2 regions of the Paenibacillus kandeliae genome follow, and region 2 is predicted to be linked to the other one. Evidence: riboswitches for the same ligand, from Rfam matches in the RefSeq annotation. Region 2 holds a riboswitch; the other holds the start of a gene.
The links. Region 2 has a riboswitch for FMN ahead of ABXR35_RS03305 (DMT family transporter). Riboswitches for the same ligand answer to the same signal wherever they lie in the genome.
Positions count from the first base shown of each region.

Region 1: it holds a riboswitch for FMN, as region 2 does, so the genes downstream of both, ribD (bifunctional diaminohydroxyphosphoribosylaminopyrimidine deaminase/5-amino-6-(5-phosphoribosylamino)uracil reductase RibD) here and ABXR35_RS03305 (DMT family transporter) in region 2, are expected to answer to the same signal.

Region 1 covers NZ_JBFDUZ010000001.1:2,525,152-2,536,585, forward strand. The annotation lists partial or broken gene ribB (3,4-dihydroxy-2-butanone-4-phosphate synthase) at 1-245, opposite strand, end outside; gene ribE (riboflavin synthase) at 308-979, opposite strand; gene ribD (bifunctional diaminohydroxyphosphoribosylaminopyrimidine deaminase/5-amino-6-(5-phosphoribosylamino)uracil reductase RibD) at 1,067-2,167, opposite strand; FMN riboswitch at 2,601-2,772, opposite strand; gene ABXR35_RS10790 (winged helix-turn-helix transcriptional regulator) at 2,874-3,221, opposite strand; partial or broken gene ABXR35_RS10795 (quinone oxidoreductase family protein) at 3,337-4,355, shown strand; gene ABXR35_RS10800 (replication initiation protein) at 4,960-6,192, shown strand; gene ABXR35_RS10805 (EamA family transporter) at 6,677-7,582, opposite strand; gene ABXR35_RS10810 (dihydrodipicolinate synthase family protein) at 7,619-8,539, opposite strand; gene ABXR35_RS10815 (hypothetical protein) at 8,926-9,363, opposite strand; gene ABXR35_RS10820 (NAD(P)H-dependent flavin oxidoreductase) at 9,456-10,538, opposite strand; gene ABXR35_RS10825 (amidohydrolase) at 10,682-11,434, opposite strand, start outside.
Region 2 covers NZ_JBFDUZ010000001.1:729,537-740,970, forward strand. The annotation lists gene ABXR35_RS03270 (LysR family transcriptional regulator) at 1-695, opposite strand, end outside; gene ABXR35_RS03275 (ABC transporter ATP-binding protein) at 1,220-2,263, shown strand; gene ABXR35_RS03280 (ABC transporter substrate-binding protein) at 2,461-3,501, shown strand; gene ABXR35_RS03285 (ABC transporter permease) at 3,537-5,210, shown strand; gene ABXR35_RS03290 (MBL fold metallo-hydrolase) at 5,218-6,597, shown strand; gene ABXR35_RS03295 (CYTH domain-containing protein) at 6,847-7,713, shown strand; gene ABXR35_RS03300 (hypothetical protein) at 7,909-8,247, opposite strand; FMN riboswitch at 8,792-8,942, shown strand; gene ABXR35_RS03305 (DMT family transporter) at 9,100-10,080, shown strand; gene ABXR35_RS03310 (family 43 glycosylhydrolase) at 10,608-11,434, opposite strand, start outside.

The DNA of each region.
Region 1 (11,434 bases), 1.8 Mb from region 2:
TTCTGTGCAACCATCGGCTGCAATTGCAATTGTTCCGCACGCTCTGCTGTAATCGGCATGCAGACCAATCCGCGCCCTTCCGTAACCATAAAGTTAATCACTGCTGGTGTCGCACGTTCTGCCAATGCAATAAAATCGCCTTCGTTCTCGCGATCTTCATCATCCACAACAATAACGACTTTCCCCTGCTGCAAATCCTGTATTGCGTCCTCAATCCGGTGAAGGCCGGAAAGCTCTTGGGACATCTTCTCCGCCTCCTCTAGCTGTATCTTGATTGTTGGGTATTTTCATATATTTGTATCTTCATTTACCAATAGCCGTTTTGCTGTAAAAAGTCGGCGGTCAAACCGCCACCTGTGCCACCTGCTGCATCATTCGGTGTCGCTTCGCGATACCGCAGCATATGCTCCACATATTTGCCCAGCACGTCACATTCAATATTGACGGTATCGCCCGGCTTCCGATGACCGAGCACGGTTTCCTTGAGCGTATGCGGAATGATAGAAATGGTAAAGCTGCCGCTCTCCACACTCACGACCGTCAAGCTGATGCCATCGACAGTAATCGAGCCTTTCGGAATAATATAGCGGAACAGATCAGATTGCTGCGGCTTGATACGGAAAATAACCGCATTCTGATTATGCTCAATCTGTTCAATGCTCGCTGTACCATCGACATGTCCCTGCACAATATGCCCGCCAAAGCGACCATTCGCTGCCATCGCACGTTCCAAATTGATAGGGCTGCCAGTACGCGCATCCTTCAAGCTAGACAAGCGGTATGTCTCCGGCATAACATCGACCGTAAATAAGGAGCCAGCAATCGTGGTCACTGTCAGACACACACCGTTGCAGGCGACACTATCGCCGATCATCAGACCGGGCATGATATGCGATGCCTGAATACCAAGCACCATCGCTTCGCCGCGTCGGTCAATTTTTTTCAATATACCGATTTCTTCGATCAATCCGGTGAACATGTATTGTCACCTTCCTTCAATCAGGATAAATGAGCAGGATCGATATCATCCTCTACTTATACATAAACCAAACATTACATTGGAATCTTACTGATGATGATAACGAGCCAGACCGCTGATGCACACATTGTCATCCAGCGTTTCCACTTCCAGCTCCTCTAGCGTGACTGCCTGATTCATCGTTTCAAAGCCGTCAAAGGTAAAGGTGGATAGATTCCCACCGATCAGCTTCGGTGCGAAGAATAGTGTAATCCGGTCAACCAATCCGGCTTCCAGCATCGCGCCGTTCAACTGCCCGCCACCTTCCAGCAAAATCGACGAAATCTCCCATTCGCCCAACAGTTTCATAGCCTGCTTCAGATCGACATGGGGACCTTCGCCGCTGATGATCACGCGTACTCCCTTTTCTTCCAGCTGTGAGATACGCTCGGCACTCGCACTAGCTGTCGTTACAACAATCGTTGGCGCTACACTTGTATCCAACAGACGCGCGTTATCAGGAATACGCAGCGTGGAGTCGATAACGATCCGCACTGGATTCAAGCCCGGCACCTCTGTACGAGTCGTCAATTCGGGATCATCCGCCAATACTGTGCCGATGCCCACCATAATCCCCTGATGGCGATGACGCATTCCATGTACACGTTCGCGAGCAGCAGCATTGGAGATCCATTTGCTGTCACCAGTACGGGACGCCAGTCGACCATCCAGCGTACTTGCCGTCTTGAGTGTGACGAATGGCAATTGGGTCGTAATATACTTGTTAAATGTTTCGTTCAGACGCTCCGAACGTTTGGCAAGAACACCTGTCACTACCTCAATACCATGACTGCGCAAACGTTCAATTCCTGAGCCAGCGACCTGTGGATTAGGATCAACCGCTGCAACGACAACACGCTTGACCTTTTCCTTGATCAGTCGGTCGCTGCAAGGCGGCGTTTTGCCATAATGACTGCATGGCTCAAGCGTGACATACGCTGTTGCGCCTTCCGCTTCTGCTCCTGCCATATTGAGTGCATGCACTTCCGCATGTCCGGTGCCGCGCTTCAAGTGCGCACCCATGCCGACGATACGACCGTCTTTCACAACGACACAGCCGACAACTGGATTAATCTCCGTTTGCCCCTGCGCGCGTTCCGCCATATCCAGTGCAAGTGACATATAAAATTCATCGTTTAACAGATTCATCCTCAGGGCTCCTTCATCTTGTGCAAATGTGATGTGATCTGTTGCGAAAAAAACAGATCATGAGTATTATTCAGTTACCATTTATAACATAGTAACAAAAATATACCACATGAACAATCCAAAAAAATGCGAAAAGCCCCGCAGACCGGCATCGTTCCGGTACTACGGGGCATCATAAATAGACAGAAATATGGGTATCCATTATGCGCAAACGAGCCGCCTAAGAATGGAGCATACCCATTCATTTAGCAGTTGCTGATAGATCGTTTGGCATAAGCCTGCATAGCAAAGAGATCTACATAATATACAAAGATGCCATTCTATAAAGGATGCGGCAAAATAAGCCACTTCCAGTCGGCATTCCTGTCATCATGCTTCTCCAAATACGCATGACTCTCCATACAGACAGCGCCTGCAATATTATCAGACCTGTCCTGTTCCTCTCCCATCCAGACTATACTGTCGGCTCTGGATTCTCACCAGATCCACCGCCAAACACCATAAGATGCCTGCCGGGTCACGGACTTAGAGCTTACAGACTGCACATAGCAACCCTGTATCTCAACACCGCCGGTGGGGAATTTCGCCCCGCCCCGAGGATAAACGTTATTCAATTGATTCATTCACTTGCGAACCACAGACTGCCGTCTTCCATGCAGTGTGATGGTGAAATCATATCACCTGCGTACACGAAAATCAAGAAATCTTATACATCTTGTTGGAATTGCTCATTGCATAATTGCTGTGCTCCCCATTCCGACATCAACTCCAGAATGGGCGCAAGCGTCTCACCAACCGGTGTTAATGAATATTCGACACGGGGCGGAATCTCATTATATTGCTCTCGATGCACCAATCCATCTGCTTCCAGTTCTTTAAGTTGTCTGCTAAGTGTCCGATGGGCAATCGGCTTCAATTCATCCCATAATCGGTTGTACCGGATGACTTTCGATTTATATAGCTTGTACAAAATCACCCATTTCCATTTGCCCTCGATTTTCGAGATCGTATAGTAAATGGGGCAATTGCCAAATTTCACATCAAAGTCCATCATGATCCTCCTATTACTGACAAAAAGGTTAGTCTATAACCTTAATGTGCATACTTTTGCAATCCATATTTCTCTTTTATACTTTGAAATCTAACATTATCCTATCAGGAGGTTGAACATGAGAGCAATCCTACATGCAGGTGGAGCAGGTGTACAGCATCTGCACGATACAAAACAACCGGAGCAGTTTCCCAAGGCTGGTGAGGTGAAAATCCGACTAAAAGCAGCTGGACTGAATCATCGCGATTTATTTCTGATGAATGACCGAACCCTTCACGATGACCCGCTCATCCTCGGTTCAGATGGTGCAGGCGTGATCGAAGCCATCGGCGAAGGCGTGGTGAATCTAACGGTCGGTACGGAAGTTATCATCAATCCGTGTCTAGGTTGGGAAAAGGCGGATCAGGTTCCTTCGGTTCCCGATATACTCGGCGGTCCCACTTCGGGTACATTTGCCGAATTTGTCATTGTGCCTCAAGAAAATGTCGTTCGCAAGCCGACGTATCTGTCATGGGAAGAAGCGGGTGGATTGTCGCTCGCCGCGCTTACGGCTTATCGGGCATTGTTCACGAAAGGGCAGCTCATGCCAGAGCAGCATGTTCTGATTCCGGGCATTGGTGGTGGAGTGGCTACCTTTGCCGCACTGATGGCATCTGCAATCGGAGCACAGGTTACGGTCACATCTAGAAATGAAAGCAAACGCCAAAAAGCGCGACAATTGCCGATCACCCAAGTACTGGATAGTCATGCAGACTGGGCAAAACAGATCGGCAATGATTCCATCGATCTTATTCTCGATAGCATCGGGCAAGCGACGTTCCTGCAATATTTTGACGTGATCAAGCCCAATGGCAATATTGTTGTCTTCGGTGCGAGCTCTGGGATCAGCTTACGATTCCGATACGTTCGCTATTTTTCCCACAGGTGAATATTATGGGAACCTCGATGGGAAGTCATGAAGAATTTGCCGCTATGATTGCGCTGATGGAGCAGCATCACATTCATCCGATCATTGATAGCGTCTATCCGCTACACAAGATTGGTGCTGCCTTCGAACGAATGGAGCGCAGCGAGCAGCTGGGGAATATCGTGATACGGATCGACGAGAATGAAGATGCGTCGGTGCCTGAAAGCTGAAGTATGGAAGTCAAAGCACACAACAGCAGCATCGGCTATGATCAACCGCTGTCGATTGCTGTTTTGATACTTGCTGCTTTGAGACATTGAGGATGTTATCTATTCTTTACTTCATGTTATATGGACAAATATAGGGCGTATGCTGGATACACTACTCCCCTTTTCTCGATTTCAAAGGCTTATTCTGATCCTATGCCATAAACAATGACAAAAATAGGGCATGTTGTACAGGATCAACGGCTATGCCCTATTTTTGTCCATAGTGACCCTTAAAGTGTCCTCTTTCGCCCTACATATGTCCATCTATATCCTATTTCTGTCCATGTATACAACCTAATTTCGTCCACACTATATCCTAAAAACGACCATGCCTCACCCTAAAAATGTCATACTTTGCCCTAAATTCGTCCATGCAAACAACGAAAAAGCCTTGATCAGATTGACTTTATGCTGATCTAAAACAAGTAAATATTTTAAAACAGTAAAAACAAGAAATGTAAAACAGGAGTAAAACATCACAAAGCGATTGTTGTTGTCTTCACTCTATGTTTCTACTCATTTATACTATATAATGGGCTGTATTATCTGTTGTGGAGGAATTGATATGCGCGGCAACAACCTCGTTACGAAAGCAAACAACTTGATCGAGACACCATTGAAATTAGGGGTCGTTGAAATGCGGATTGTCATTGTGCTAATTAGTACCATTTCTCCGCATGATGATGAATTCAAGCCATATCGGTTCAAAATATCTGAATTTGCCAAGATGATCGGTGTGAAGAACAAAAACATCCATCAGCAAATCAAGGATTATACATATAGCCTAATGTCGCAGCCCTTTTATCTGCATGATAATTTGCAGGTGACATGGCTGGCATCTGCCGAATATTTTCCGGGTGAAGGTGTCGTGGAAGTGGAATTCTCGCCCAAGCTGCGACCGTATCTGCTGCAATTGAAGGAAAAGTTCACCACGTATCGGTTGATCGATATTATTAAGCTAAAAAGTGCCTATGCGATGCGTATCTACGAATTGCTCAAGCAATATGAGCGCATTGGTAGCCGGACATTTACCGTCCAGCGGCTCAAAGAACTGCTCGGCATCGAGGATCAATATCCCGTGTATGCCGATTTCAAAAAACGTGTACTGGTCAAGGCGCAGCAGGAGATCAACAAGCATACCGACATCTCCTTTTCATTTGAGGAAATGAAGACGGGACGCAAAATTACAGAGATCAAGTTTCTGCTTAGCAGCAAGTCCGCCGATGCCAAATCAAGTGTACTGTCCGATCCTGATAAGCCTGCCAGCACGCGCCATCATACGTCTTCCCGGTTGCGTCAGCAGCTCAAGGAGGAATTTGGTCTGCAAGCAAAGGCGATTGATCAGGTGCTATCGCAATACGACAAGCATTATATCGCTGAAAATCTGGATGTTGTGCGTGCCGATGCCAAACGCGGTCGAATCAAAGATATTCCCGCGTATACAATGTCTGCGCTCAAAACCGATTATCGCAAAAAGCGCTCTGGTCTGGAAGACGAGCAGATCGCTACCCAGCAAGCCAAGCAAATCGAAAGTGATCTGCTAGAATCGTATATTCAGCAGCTATCGCAGCAGGTTCGCGATCATATTGCGAATCTATCCGCTGCACAGATTCAGCATGAGCTGGAAGGGCTGAAGTACAGTGTGCGTACGCTGGGCATTGATATTGTAGATGATGAGGTCACCGATCCATTTAGCGAAAGTGGCAGTTATTTTATCCAGTATATTCAGAAAAAGTACTTTAAGGACTATACATTTGAGCTGTATTGCGAGCAACATGCAGATATGGATATTGTATAGTATGACTGTGAATAGACTCCCCCTATCCATACCTGTATATCCATTCTTGCCTACCAAGAGATATCGGTTTACCGTTTGATAGGGAATCATAAAAAGCCAGCGACCGTTAGAGGTGCTGGCTTTTCCGTATGGATGTATGAGCAGGCTGGATGAATAGGTGAACGGTTTGGATAATAAGTAGGTGGTTTTTTTAGATGGACAAAAATAGGGTCATATATGATAGGGTGCGATATTCTGCCTAGTGATTTGACATGAATCCGTTGAGTGGTCCCCTGCTTTACCTTTAGGGACAATTCCTCTTGTTCATTGACTCTGATTTGTACCGATATAGGAAGAAAATAGAGCGTAAACAAGGGAATATTCCCATGCCCTTGCTTAACTATGACAAAAATAGGGTGGTTTCTGTGAAGCAAGCCTAATCATTACCCTATTTTTGTCCACATTAACCCTATCATTGTCGTACATGTACATAATATTTACATAATCAAAACACCTTCATAATCACCACACCTAGCAGTGCCAGTAATACACCGTACACTTCCAGCGGGCGCCATGATTCTTTGAGATAGAAACGTGCGTATATCAGCACGACTACTACGCTGAGTGCCATAATCGCCGAAGCAACGCCAGTAATTCCACCGTCAAAGGCTGCCAGCTTCAGCATCATGGCGGTTACATTGATTAGAGCGATAAGCACGCCCAATCGTAGCATGCTGGAAAACGTCCAACTGTTGGTTTTCGGCTGCTTGGTACGTGTTGTGAAGTCGTCGGTTGAAGCAGAAGCTGGATGCCTTTCCCTCTGTCTCCATTTGCCATGTAGATAGGATAGGGTAAATAATACGCTACTAGTCATGAACATTATTGTCAGCGTTGGGATAATCGAAGCGCCCATGAATAGCGCCTGCTTGGAGGTCAGATCGGTGAGGCTGTACCATACAATCGCTAGCAATCCCCACTGCCAGCCCGTATACTGCCCCTGTTGCAGCTCCTTCGTATATCTCACAATGAACAGCGACCCTACTACGATAAGCAATCCAACCCATTGCATCCATGCAAGCTTCTCCTGCCATAGCCATGCCGCTGCCACCGTGACGAGTACGGGCGTTAAGCCTGAGAAAAAGCCGATCACCGAAGCTCTGCCTACCGCATAGCCTTTGTACAGACAGGTATTCGCGGTACAAGAGAATATTCCCATCACGATACCTAACAATGCCGCTTGATTCCAACCCGGCTGCATCCATATATCCACGCCAATCATCAAGATCGTACTGCCTATGTACACCATCGCAAAAAGCAAATGACGATCAATTTGGCGCTGCGACGACCATTGATACAATATGCTGCGCAGCCCGAAAAAGAAAGCCGCACCCAGCGCACAGGTAAACCACATTAGGCGCTCCTCCTTTTTCCACAGCTTGCAGTATGACTAGGTTGTTGAAAAAAAGGAATGGGTCTGCTCGTGGGTTTGCAGGTCTTGTACGATATGACGCAACTGTTGTTGTACATCACGGCTGACGGGCTGTAGCGGCAAGGGAAGCCCCGGCTCCGAGATCCAGCCTTGTATAACGGCTAGCGCGGTTACGACGCGCAGACTGCCATATTGCTGAAATAATGTCCAGAGCGGCTGCAAGGCATGTGACAGCTGGTGGGCTTCATCTGCCTTGCCCTGCTGCGCCAGAGACGTCATGGTTAGACTGATTTCTGGATATAGACCGCCCAGTACGGAGTACCATACGTCACAACTAGCAAGCAAACCTGTCACTGCGGCAGAATCGCCGCTGATGCCGAGCGTCACTTTGCTATCGATCATGCTGCGTAGTTGTTGTACACGTTCGCGCGCCGCCTGCTGCTCTGCGGGGATTACGGGAATTTTGATCGAATGGATATGTGGTAGTGCGGCAATGCGGGTATATAATTCGTCGGTAAATTGTACATGCGATGTACGCGGATTGTCGTATACACAGAGCGGTACAGACAGTGAAGCCGATACCTGTTCATACAGACCGAATACTTCCTCATCTGTTAACGGCTGATACGAGATTGGCGCGAGCAGCACCGCACTTGCTCCTGCTTGCTGGGCATCCTCTGCCAGACGCAATACATCTGCGGTGCGCAGTGCGCTAATGCTGGTCATAACCGGAATACCATTCGCCTGCTCCACCGCCAGCTGCAATACACGCTTCCGCTGCGCATGATCCAGATAAGCATAGTTGCCAGTAGAACCGAGCACACCGATCTGCTCCACTCCTGCCTGAACGAGACGGTGGATCAGCTGGACGAATTCATTTTCATGAATAGTGGATTCATTCATTGGTGTTAATGGAAAAGCACATAATCCTTTGAACATTATTGAAACGCCCTCTCTTCGATGAACTTGAAGCTGATGGTTATTATAGGGGGAATTAAGGGTTGTTTTAAGTGCCAATTTTGCGAAAATGGACTGTGCCAATTGGAATGTACAATTTTGATATGGTGTCGATTTTACAGTCTGATGTGAAAGATGGACAAAAATAGGGTGGTGGATGATAAGACTATGATCCCTAAAGCTATGTATGCTCAATTCTCTAGATTCTGTCTAGAAATTAGGCGCAGTATGACGATCTTGGAGCTATTATACATACAACTATGACAAAAATAGGGCATGAATCGTTGAAGCAACTGATTCATTACCCTATTTTTGTCCATATTAACCCTATCATTGTCCGATTAGGGCAATATGTTGAACGCAGACGATCAGGATGAATACGTATACCCTGCTGCTATCACTTCCACATAGCTATCATAGCCAATTAGCAAAAAGTGCTTAAGCTGCAATCGTTGCAGTGGATCATACAGCTTGCCTTTTTCTTTTATAACTGTAGAATCCACAACTTCGTACAAACGAGAATCGGCAGGAAATCCATGTTGTTTCCAAAAAGACATCGGTTCCTCTTCGGTAGACTCTCCATCGGATGCCCATTCATATGCACAGGTCTCAAAAAAATTCAACGTCGTGCATCTCAATTCGGCGACAGTCGTAAAATGAAATCGAAGCTCGCGATAATGATTACGTTGAGAGTCTTCTATACTTTGCCCATCTACCCGTACCTCTACACCACCTGCCTCGGTGTATGTCACTTCAAGATCGGTAGTGGAAATTTGAAAAGCAATCGATTCTGATTTTAGCTTCATGCTGATCTGTACTCCTTGTTGATGTAGCTAGACTTGGTAGAGTTTAGCGCAATATTCATAGCTAGAATATACGACATCTCGTAGAGAGATGATTAGAGTCGCCCTTTGATCTCATTCGCTTCATCAATGATCTGCTCTACAATTTCCTTGGCGGATAGATGGGACGAAAGCATTCTCGTGCCTTGACCTGCCCAGAGTGCCATATACTCGGAACGATGTTGTAGAGCGGCAGCATTGCGAATATCGCGTGTCAGCGTATTTTGAGTGGGAAAGGATAACGGCGACAGCCCACCTGCATTCCACTGCTGGATAAATGAATTCGATATGCCTCTAGCGGGTCGACCTGAAAACGAATTCGTCAGCACCGTGCTCTCCTCTGTGCTATTCAGCAACTCTTGCTGATAAGCTGGATGTGCTCCTGATTCCGTAGCTGTCAGAAAACGCGTCCCCATCTGGACTGCCTGTGCACCCAGTGCCAGTGCTGCAATCAACCCTCTAGCATCCATAATGCCGCCAGCGGCAATCACTGGAATATTCACATGATCAACAATCTGCGGAACCAACGCCATCGTTCCAATATTGGCACCCATCGGAGCGGAGGATACATCAAAGGTACCGCGATGTCCGCCAGCTTCACTTCCTTGTGCTACAATACCGTGACAACCACTTTGCTCTGCTTGTATGGCTTCATTGACGGTAGTAGCGGTGCCGATCACGCGGATACCTGCCGAGTGAATCTTATCCATATGCTGCTCGGACAACAAACCAAATGTAGTGCTGATCACGGGAACCTTTTGCTGGATTAAGATGTCCAATTGTTCTTCCATAAGTGCACGGGTACGGACCTGATCTTGCGTGGGACGTGTAATCTTCAGTTCATCCCGTGCAGCCTGCAATTGATCATTGACAGATTCAAATTGGGTATACTCATCTTCACCCACCTGGGCAAATATATTCACTGCAAAAGGAAGCGATGTTAAGGCTTTAATCTCCTGAATCGCCGTATGTAGCTGCGCTGGTTCCATGTAAGCAGCACCTAGCGTGCCTAGCCCGCCCGCATTGGATACAGCGGCGACAAGTGGTGCCATATTCGGAATGCCCGCCATGCCTGCGAGAATGATAGGATGACGAATGCCCAGCAGATGACAAAGAGAATGATGGTCTGATATAGTCATAATACATAGCCTCCTTGTATACGAGATATAGTAGTATACGTATCATAATCAGTCGTTGAAATCAAACGAATAGGCTCCCTTTCCATTGTCGAAGCCCCTGCTGCTTCGTATCATCAGGGGCTTCATTAGGAGCTTCACTATAGTCAAGAAGAAGTATAGGCAATCTCGCCATTTACAATGGTCATGCGCACGTTCGCGCTTAGCAATTGCTCAGCGTCTGTATAAATATCGCGATCCATGACCGTAAAATCGGCAGCTTTGCCGATTTCTATACTGCCGCGTGTCTGCTGCTCACTCACTGCGGCTGCACTACCGGAAGTAAACAAATGCACTGCTTCGGCGATGCTGAGACGCTCATCTGGCAAGTAACCAGATGCTGGTTCACTTTGATCAGGACGACGACGCGTAACCGCAGCGTGCATACCAAGCAGCGGATCAAGCGGCTCGATAGGAGCATCGCTACCACCTGCGCACACAACGCCTGCTTGCAGGAGCTTTTTCCAAGCATATAAATAGGACGTTCTCTCTGCTCCTACCCGATCCAATACCCACGGGAAATCGCTGGCAACAAAGCGCGGCTGAATATCGGCAATCAATGGCAATGCCGCCATTCGTTTCAGCAAATCCGCATCCAGTACCTGCGCATGGATGAAACGATCCGGTAAATGGCTGATTCCTTGTAGCGGATACCGCTCCATCGCTGTCAATGTCATATGAGCAGCGCCGTCACCAATCGCATGTACAGCAATCGGGAAACCGAGACTGCGGGCGCGAGCAGTTAATTCGTCCAGTACCTGCTGATTGTGAATCGCCATGCCAGAGGTAGAGGGATCATCGCTATACGGCTGTTGTAGCAGCGCTGTCCGTCCACCAATCGCACCGTCGGAGAAGATTTT
Region 2 (11,434 bases):
ACAGCGCGCTTGATCGCTTCGGCGGAATCAAGCTCTACATAATGATGTGGCTGCAGTCCGGTATCCTGCATCCAGCGGTCGCTCATTTGGCGTGTGCTGGAATCGCTACTGTGTAGGACTAGACGGCTGCTTTGCAGCTTGTCGATATGTAAGGTTGGTTCGAATGCTAGCGGATGATCTGGAGCGAAGATAACGACTAGCTGATCCTCACCGATCAGCCCTTTTACAAGTGCAGGATGCTCAAAGGGCTCAGTTAACATAATACCGAGATCGATCTCATGATTGATCAGCATATCACGGGTGACGGGCGATGTTTTGACGGCGATGGATACCTGCACACCGGGATGGCTGCTGCTAAAGCGATGGATGATGTCGGGCAGCAGATATGTTGCGGGGACATAGCTGGCACCAATGCGCAGCTGACCGCGCTCCAATGCGCCGAATTCCTGCACGATACGCTTGGATTCGGCGGCGAGTGCGTTGATTTTGACCGCATAGTGAAGCAGGGCTTTGCCCGGTTCACGCAGCATAATTTTACCACCGCGCGATTCAAACAAGGTAACGCCCATTTCTTTTTCTAGACTTTTCATATGGAAAGTGACGGTGGGCTGTTTCAGTCCCAATTCGTCGGCGACGGCAGTGATTTTCTGGTGACGGTTGAGTAGCTCCACAATTTGTAGCTTGATTAGATTCATCGGTGTACTCCTTTTCTCGGTACGAATTTCGTTAACCATTTCGATGTGGATATTGGTACAGCTGGATCAGGCAAGGGGCAAGCCCAGTAGACGAAACATCTACAGGATGGTAATCGAGATGAAACTAGTAGACGCATCATCTACAGGATAGTAGAAAAGATGAAGCTGGTAGCCGCATCATCTATGGGCTAGTAAACAAGATCAAGCTCAGTAGATCAAACACCTGTATAGAAAGATGCTTACTCTTGCGACAAGTGGTTCTTTTTTCAATCTAGCATAGATTTATTCGATGACTGTCAAAATGCAGCATAGTAAAAATTGATATTTCGTTTACATTCCCCGCATACGATGCACAAATTCACCTTTTATACTAAGGTCAGTTCTAGAAAGGCAATGGCTTGTATTGTTGAACGTTGCGAAGAAATAACATCCAATACGCCGAATCCAGCGTACCATCTGATCTGCATAAGGTGGTAGCGATACATACACGAGGGATGCACGATAGACGGAAAGGAGCACAACCCATGACTGAAATTACATTGCGCGGCGTCAGTAAAAGCTATGACGGCGTGCAGGCGTTGAATCCGGTGGATATGATCATCCCCGCTGGGAAATTTACTACATTGCTGGGGCCATCGGGCTGCGGCAAAACAACACTGCTACGATTGATCGCGGGACTGGAAACGCCAGATGGAGGTGAGATTCTGGTGGATGGACAGCCGGTATTCTCAGCTGCTGGTAAAGTGAATCTACCTCCTCATCGCCGTCAATTTGGTATGGTGTTTCAGGAATTTGCACTGTGGCCGCATCTGACGGTGTATGAAAATGTCGCCTTCAGTCTGAAAGCAAGCGGGCAAAAACGCAATATCCGCGAAAAGGTACAGCATGCACTGGAGCAGGTACGATTGACTGGTATGGAGCAGCGGCATCCGCATCAGCTGTCTGGCGGTCAGCAGCAGCGGGTCGCTTTTGCAAGGGCAATTGTGATGCAGCCGGGATTGATCTTATTTGATGAGCCGCTTAGTGCGCTGGATGCGTTGCTGCGTGACGATATGCGCAATGAGCTAATGAATCTGGTGCGAGAGCTGGGAATGACGGCGCTGTATGTGACGCATGACCAGACGGAGGCAATGTACATGTCGGACGAGATCATGGTGATGCAGTCAGGTCGTGTGCTGCAACATGGAACAGCGGAGCACATTTACCAAAAACCGCAGCATCCTTTTGTAGCGCGATTCATCGGTCGTTCCAACTGGCTAGAGCCGGAGCAAACGCTATTTCGCCCTGAGCATGGACGCTGGGCGCCGACAGGCGATAGTCATGAACAGGTCTATACGGTGATGGTGCAACGGGTCAGCTATATGGGTGACCGTTATGAGATTGAGGTAGATGCCGGTGAAGGAAGAATATGGACGGCGTATCATCAGGAGCGGATGATGGTCGGTGAATTGGCGCAGCTGCATATTGCAGAACAGCATATTCATCGGATACAGGATACGGCGGATGCTTCGTCCGCAATCTCGTCCATGAAAGACGTGCGCTTGTCTAGTAAGCAGCATATTTCCTAAACCATCCTATGGCAGTAACACAGCGAACCGATATTGAACAATCCAATGACAAGAAAGTGGAGCAATCTTCAAACAACCAAACGGCTTCATAACCAATCATTCAGTAATCGAGCAACCTATCTTATCAGTAACAATCAGCATAACTGGAATACCAAGTCTATCTATCCCAATGGGATCAACTCAGGAGGAATCAACGTATGAACTGGAATACCATGTGGAAAACAACAAGTATGCTCGCCATCACAACGATGCTCGGAACTGCATTGGCAGGCTGTGGTAATACGGCCAATACAACTACCAATGCGGCAGGTGGAGCAGCCAGCAGCAGTAACAATACGCTCGTCGTGTATAGTGCTGGACCAGAAGGGTTAGCGAAAAAGATCGAAGCAGGCTTTGAAGCGAAAACAGGCATTCAGGTTGAAATGTTCCAAGGCACAACCGGTAAAATTCTATCTCGCATGGAAGCGGAAAAATCCAAGCCTGTCGTCGACGTCGTTGTTCTCGCGTCCTTGCCTTCGATGCAGTCTATGAGCAAAGACGGGCTGACGCTGCCGTATCCAGAAGCCGCCAATCATGACAAGCTGGTCAAAGACTGGTCGGATGCGGACGGTAATTACTTCGGCTATAGCGCTTCTGCGCTCGGCATCGTTTACAACACCAAGCAGGTACAAACACCGCCCAAATCGTGGCAAGAGCTAGCAACTTCGCAATGGAAAGATAAAGTGAACATTCCTGATCCATCCCTGTCCGGTTCGGCGCTAGACTTCATTACTGGTTATCTGAGCGCTAACGGCGACAGCGGCTGGTCGCTGTTTGAGCAATACAAGCAAAATGGCGTCGCGATGGCTGGTGCCAATCAGGAAGCGCTTGATCCGGTCATTACAGGTGCCAAGGATGTAGTAGCGGCAGGCGTCGATTATATGGCATACAAAGCCAAAGCAGACGGCGAACCAGTCGATATTGTGTATCCGTCTGAAGGAACCGTCATCAGCCCGCGTCCAGCGGCGATTATCAAGACGACGCAGCATGAGCAGCAGGCGAAACAGTTTATTGATTACCTGCTGTCGGATGAAGCGCAGAAGATGGTTGCCGATGCATATCTGCTACCGGGACGTACCGATGTGAAGGCGGAGAATCGCGCCAATCTGTCCGAGATTCCGACGTATCCAGTGAAATGGGATTGGATGGACGAGCATGATGCTGAGGTGACGACACGTTTTACAGAGTTGTATAAATAAACAGGCTTTTGCTTAACAATAAAGGAGATAGCTCCATGACACATACTTCAGGGTATTGGTTTCAACGATGGAGTACGGTGGCAGCCTTTGTGCTGCTATCCGTGCTGATTGTTTGTCCGTTGCTGCTTATTTTCCGTACGGCAGTGGATCAGGATGGACAGTTGGATTGGCTGGCACCGTGGCGGATCATTACGAGCAGCAGTCTGGGCACGGTGATGTTCAACTCGCTATGGCTAGGTGTGCTGGTTATTGTATTAACGACGTTGTTGGCATTGCCGTTAGCATGGATTATGGCGCGCTCTGCACTGGGACGGATGCGCTGGCTGGATGTGGTGCTGCTGATTCCATTTATGACACCGCCGTATATCGGCTCAATGGGCTGGATGCTGTTTATGCAGAAAAATGGCTATATGGAGCAGCTGTTGCCGAATTCGGGTGCATGGACGCCTGCCTTTTTCAGTCTGGGTGGAATGGTGCTGATTATGAGTCTGCATCTGTTTCCCTTTTTATATTTGATTCTGCGTAATACGCTGCTACAAATTAGCGGTAGTACAGAGGAAGCGGCTGCCATTCATGGTGGTTCACCGGGGTATCGGTTTCGCCGGATTATTTTGCCGCTGCTGGTATCCAGCTATGTGATGGGGGCACTGTTGATCTTTGTCAAAACGATTGCTGAGTTCGGTACGCCTGCTACATTCGGACGACGGATTGGGTATTATGTGATGACCTCCGAAATTCATACCTACATATCTAGCTGGCCCATTGATTTTGGCAAAGCAACGGCGCTGGCATCGCTGCTGCTGAGTGCATGTCTGGTCATGTGGTATATCCAGAGCCTGCTCAGCAGTCGGTATTCGTATCGGTTGACCGGAGGCAAAGGCAGTCGCCGCAGCGGTTATCGTCTGAGCGGCTGGAAAGGTATAATAAGCTGGATGTATATTATCATGCTGCTCGTGCTGTCGATTGGGATTCCATATTTCTCGGTAATCACTGCCTCGCTACTAAAGCTACGCGGTGTCGGCATCGCAGCAGGCAACTGGACATTGTCGCATTATGCAGAGCTGCTACAGCCGGGTTCGGATAGCTTGCAGGCGCTGGTCAACAGCTTTACGCTATCGCTGGCAGCGTCTACGATTGCAGTGGTGATCGGTACATTCCTTGCACTCAAGGTGGATCGTAGCCGCCGTATCTCACAAAAGTGGATCGATCTGTTCAGCCTGATGCCGAATACGGTTCCCGGCATTGTGATTGTGGTCGGTTTGATTCTATTTTGGAACTCATCATGGATGCCGATTCCGCTGTACAATACATACGGGATGGTCGTGCTGACGTATGTGATTTTGTTTTTACCGTATACAGTGCAGTATGTCAAAGCGAATTATGGACAGATTGATTCGATTCTGCTGCAAGCCGGAGCGATGTCCGGTGGTCGTCCGATGTATGTATTCCGTCGTATCCTGCTGCCACTACTCGTACCGGGTATTATCGCTGGGTGGATGATGACATTTACTATTTCCAATCGTGAGCTGGTCGCGTCTTTGCTTATTCTCCCGCCGTCGATGCAGACGTCCGCCACGTATATTTTTGCCCAATTTGAACAGGGAGCGGTGTCGATGGGGATGGCAATGGCTGTTGTGTCGGTTGGCATCACGACGATCCTGCTCTTAATCTTGAATGCACTGCCTGTCGCTGGTGGCAAACAGCCTTGACGCTGGTATGCAGCTAACGATACTGGGCGGTGCGGGAGAACACGGTCGATCCAGCTATCTGCTCACTGCGGGGCAGGAGCATATCTTACTCGATTACGGTGTGAAAAAAGAAGACGGCGGACATTATCCGCTAGTGGATAATATGGAGCAAATGATCGCTGGATTACAGACGGTATTTCTATCACATGCTCATGAGGATCACTGTATCGCATTGCCGATTCTGTATCGACATGGGTATACCGGCGACGTATGGACGACGCGCGCGACGGTGCAGCAGTTGCCGTCTTATTTTCAAGCATGGAAACAGTATACCGATCAGCGACATGTGCAGCGACCATATGACGACGAGGATGAGCAAGCGATTCGGTATCGTTATATAGAGGATACGATGGAGCCCGGACAGTGGGGAGAATTGATGCCGGGAATGCAGGTGTGCTGGGGGCGTTCTGGTCATTTGCCCGGTTCGATCTGGCTGACGATTGGGTGGAAGGGGAAATATATATTCTTTTCCGGCGATTATACAGCAGAGTCACAGCTACTCCGTGCAGATCGCCCGATGTGTGTACCATATCCATCCCCTGTAGCGATCAGCTCTGTATCTACGTTAGCCATACAGTCCAAGCCGGCGATACAGTCTAAGGATAGTTATCTGATGCCTGATCTAGATTTGGCGATTATGGATGCGGCGTATGGCGATGATCCCGAGCGTCAGAGTGAGAAGCTGCATCTTTTGAAATCCCATATCGATGCAACGCTGAATCAAGGCGGTTCGGTATTGTTGCCTGTTCCTCTCTATGGTCGTGGACAAGAGCTGATGCTGTGGGTATATGAGCAATATCCACATGTAGCATTGCTGGTGGAAGCAACGCTACTACAAGGATTGAAGCAGCTACAATATAATTATGACTGGCTACATGATGGAGCGGTACAGCGTGTGCAGCAGATGCTACATAGTCGGCATCTTATGCTCATGTACGATGAACCATCCGCAGATATGTTGTATGCAGAGTATAGCGATCAGGGCAAAATCATTTTCACCCCAGATGGCATGCTGCAATCACCTATCGCGCGTCAGCATTATGAGCGGCTGTGTAGAGATGGACGGAACAAGGTTATTTTTACCGGGCATCTGGCAAAAGGATCATATGGGCAAAAGCTGCTAAACGAGGCGCATTTAGGTTCAAGTAATGTCCAGATGGAGCGAATCGGCTACAAGGTGCATCAGGGGTTGCCAGATGTGGAGCAAATGCTGCATGATCTACATGCTCCGCCGACTGTACTGGTTCATGCGCCGCAGCACCTAACGGATCGGCTGGCATTATATTTGCGACAACAGGGATTTGAGCAGGTGCATTCGCTATCGCCAGCGGATCAGTTGGAGTTTTAGTGAGTAATGAGACAATGTTCGGCGAATGTAAATATAATATATGAGCAGCATCCGTTATGCCTTGATGGCAAGCGGGTGTTTTTTTGTGCATTCATGGTTCTTCATCGAATAATTCATGATCGCCATATAGAGATTCTGTATAAAATTGACCGTCTGCCATAGAAAGGTTGATTCCCCGCTAATGCCCGTTTTATACACTAAACAGGTCAACAGCAATACCATTTCAACCAATAAGGGGAGATTGAACAGATGAACCTAGGAACGGGAAGCTGGAAAAAAGCAGTGGCAGTATGGATGAGTGGAACGATGCTGGCAGGAGCGTTTATCATGGTGCAGCCAGAGCATACGTATGCTGCTGCCAATCTGACACCAACGTATGAAGTGAAGTTTGTACTCGATCAGGATGTACTGAATGGGGATTACACACCGACAGCTGCATTGACTAGCGCATTTGCCCTGCCGTCCAAGCCACAAAAGATCGCGGTCGAGTATTTTGATACCAATGATCAGAAACTGAACGGCGAAGGTTGGAATGTTCGTTTGCGCAAAAAAGAAGACAAATCCAAATACGAAATCACCTACAAAAAGCGCTATGCTATCACCAACGGCGATATTGACGCTGCCTTGACTCAAGCAAACAAAGAAGGCTTTGACGCCAATGATACCAATTATGAGGCAGAAGTAGATTGGGGCTACGGTAAACAAACACTGAGTCTGTCCAACGACAAAGACAGCAAAACAACCGATACGGGCGCTGTATTGCCTTCGCAGAGCAAAGCGCTGGAACTGGTGCTGGATAAGCTGCCCGGTAAATTACAAAATTGGAAATCCTCCAATTGGGGCAAGGATCAGCTGAAAAACTCTCGCGCCTACGGCCCGGTTATTGCCAGCAAATATGAAGGCAGCTGGAACGGTGTAGATATTGATGTGGAAGTATGGCCCGTACGCAATGCCAGCGGTACAGGTACGGAGCCAGTAACCGAAATTTCGTTCAAAGCAGATTCGTATAGCGAAGCTAGCGTTAATCGTCAGCAATTGCTGAATGATTTGCAAGCGAAGGGCTGGTTGTTGCCGCAGGATTCCCTGAAAACACAGCTTGTACTGGATCGTTATTGAGAAAGGGATCCTATAACCAAATAAAATGATCAAAAAAGAAGTGCGCCGCAGAGACGCACTTCTTTTTGTGATGAATATAGTCAAGGGTAGTCTGTCTAACATGTTACCGACATTCCAGTTCATTCCAACTCTCCTGCCGGTAAGCTTGGTATACTTGCTTCTGTCGAATCTTGTTGCTACAGTGTTGCTACAAAATCAATACCCGCCGCGCTGCATATTGCTCATCGATGCAAAGAATGCTGCGCCAAAAATCGCGAAGAAAATGATGTACAGCACGATCCAGATCGCTGCCCACAGCAATGCTGCTTTGGCATAGTTCGATTTGGAGAGCGGTGTGCTGCTGCCGAATGCCCATACGAACAGCATAACGAGGTTGACGATCGGAATCGCCAGCAGTAGCAAGGTGATCATCCAATCCTTGACACTCAGTACACCAGCACGCGGATTGTAGCCGCCCGGTGGATAGTTGGAATCTGGAGGATAGTTCGGATTTTGTCCGGGTGTGAAGTCCGGATTTGGTTTGTTAAAATCCAATGTGTTGTTCCCCTTTCAAATATATGTAATTGGTGTGAAGCCTGTAAAAGCCCACGCTATCTTATACCCAGACACCAAGCTAACAACGCATGTATATGTAAAATGTTAAATTGGAACTATATTGTATACCAGATTTTCGTAAACACGCACGTTATACATACCACTAATACCACGTTAATAACAATGGAAGAGGAAATAAAAAGGGATGTTTAGCAAGCAGAAGACATTCCTGCTCAATTTCATTCTTGGGGTGAAATGATGCTTCTATGATAAAGGGAAACGCAAAACGGGGTGATTTATCATCCTGTCTTGAAATGGATAAAGAAATACGATACGCTATACATATAGATAAAACCGAGTTAAACGATCAGAATTAAATAAAATGCTATCATTTTTATGTACAAAGCTATTGCAAGTTACTAAAAGTATCTTTATAATGAGATTTATTCAAAGGTTAGCTTGCGAAACTTTCAAAAACATCTTTCATGGTTAATGAAATAGAATCATGATGATATTCACTAGCTATCGTAATGAACAATCGAATAGAGATCTTCGGGGTAAGGTGAAATTCCTAACCGGCGGTAAATGTTGACGATGTCGACAGCAGCCCGCGACTCACTGTTCCATTTGGAGCAGTTGACTGATCTGGTGCAATTCCAGAGCCGACGGTAAAGTCCGGATGGGAGAAGATCAACACATAAACCTGTACGGGTGTGTTTGTCGATGCGTTGCATGGGCATACCATATCCACATGTTTATTTGATCAGCCCCTGAATGTCGGTTCCCGATGCTCAGGGGCTTTCCGTATTAGATCGCCTATTCAAATTCTAATCATACTAAGGAGTTTGAATCATGGAAAATGTCAACTATCGGTTTCAATCGGCTACTGAAACGAAGCAGCGTCATGTCAAAAGCGGCTTCTGGCTCGTCTTTATCGGGGCAGCACTATGGGGTGTCGATCCGCTGTTCCGCATTATTTTGCTGGAGTCATTCACATCTACTCAGATCGTTCTGTTGGAGCATCTGGTAGCATTCCTCGCCGCCGCTCCGATTTTGTGGATTAACCGTCACGAGCTGCGCGGTCTAAAATGGCAGCATGTCGGCGCTCTGCTGTTCCTGTCATGGGGTGGCTCGGCGATTGCCACTGTCCTGTTCACAATGGGCTTATCGCATGGTGATCTGAACGCCGTCTTATTATTGCAAAAGCTGCAACCATTATTCGCTATCATTCTGGCGCGTCTACTGCTCAAAGAAACATTGCCACGCGGCTTCGGCTGGCTATTCATTCTGGCACTGGGCGGTACGTACCTGCTGACATTTGGCTTTGCCATTCCAATCGGTCATTTCAATGATTTTGCACAAGTTGGTTCCCTGCTCGCACTCGGCGCTGCTGCATTATGGGGCGGCTCTACTGTGATGGGTCGTCTCATGGTCGGCAAAATGAAATACGAAACCGTCACATCGCTGCGCTTCATCTTAGCAATTCCATTGCTGCTGGTCCTGACCCTGAACGAAAATGCAGCTTGGAGCCTGCCCGCAGGTGCGATTCCCGTCCTGCTCGTGATTGTAAACTTGGTCGGTCAAGCCCTATTACCGGGACTGCTCAGCCTGCTCATGTATTACAAAGGTCTGTCTACAACCAAAGCATCCGTAGCAACTTTGGCAGAACTCAGCTTCCCAATGGTCGGCGTCCTCATCAACTGGATCGTCTACCACCAAGTCGTCACATGGTCCCAACTGCTAGGCTTCATCCTAATCTGGGGCGTCCTATTCGCCATCTCCAAACAACAACAACCAACCCAAGCCAAAGACCCCGTTCCCGCAACATCATAAAGCAATCCCATAACCATAACCATCCTTTCCACACAAAAAGCTGCACACCCCCAACCGGGTTCGTGCAGCTTTTTTACTATATTCACATACATTTAAGATCTTGAACTTAATAGATTAAAGCTTAGTAATGATACACTGTAACCCCTAAGAGTTAAATTTTAGTTTCAATACTTTAGGCTAACGAAATTTGGCTTTTTGATGATTAGTAGGAATAGATTGTTGTTACAGGGGAAGTATATCTAGAATAGGTCAAGACCTCAAGATCTCGACCCACCCCTGCTACCCCAACCCAACGATTTTAATTCCGTGCCGCTCCAACCTCCATATTAAATTGCAAGCACGGAACGGAGGAAAGGAAATAAGGGAAAAGGACGACTTTGGAGGGGCGGGAATCTGCATTCCTTCCAATTCCAAAGATTCCCGCGGCTCCACCGGAGTCCGTTCCCTTATTCCTTTCCGCAGTGGTCTAAGCTTCAAAGCAATAGTCAAAAAAGCCCCCTCGCAGGAATTAAAACTCACCCCAAAAATTAAAATCGACTCACATCAAAAAAATCAATTTCCCCATATCCATTCCCTTTGCTAAACCGAACGGTATGATTCCCCGCACTCAACTGTAACAGCTGCGTGGATAATCCCCAGTTTTCCCAACCTTTATTCGTAATGAAGAAGTCCGTTGCCGCACCGCCATCCACGGACAAACGCAGGGTTGACCAGTCCAGCCCACTTGTACCGTTAGCTGTGCGTGCAGAGAGCAGATATGTGCCACTGGTTGGTACTGTAATCGTGTACTGTGCGTAGCTGTCCGCAAGGTCAATATGTCCAGCTTTGGAGCCGCCAGAGCCAGTAGGGCTGGCTGAAGCATACGCACCGCCGCCAAAGGTAGCACTTTCGCCTTCATACCGTGTGCGCTGTGGTTCGCCGCTCGGTAAAGCGATCGGTTGATTAGGGGCGACCGGCTTGCCAAAGGATGGCGTTCCATCGGCTAGCCATTGAAAAGGCTGCGCCCGTACTTCGCGATTCCAGCCCGCTCCGTCATATTTAGCAGAATGGTAAATGATCCAGCTTTCCTTGCCATCTGGCGAAGTCGTAAATGAAGCATGACCCGGACCAAAGATTCCATTGCCAGAAGAGAAGACCGGCTGATTGCGTTTGCTCCACGAAGCGGTATTGAGCAGATCGGCGGTAGTGTTGGCAGTGATCAGACCGAGTGAATAGTCATTGGTCCAACTGCCGCTAGCGGAGTAGAGCAGATTGATCGTATTGCCGCGAATAACCACTTGTGGACCCTCGTTGACGGTCGGCTGATGATTCGTTTCCCATGCGTATTGCGGATGACTGATTTCTACACGCTGGG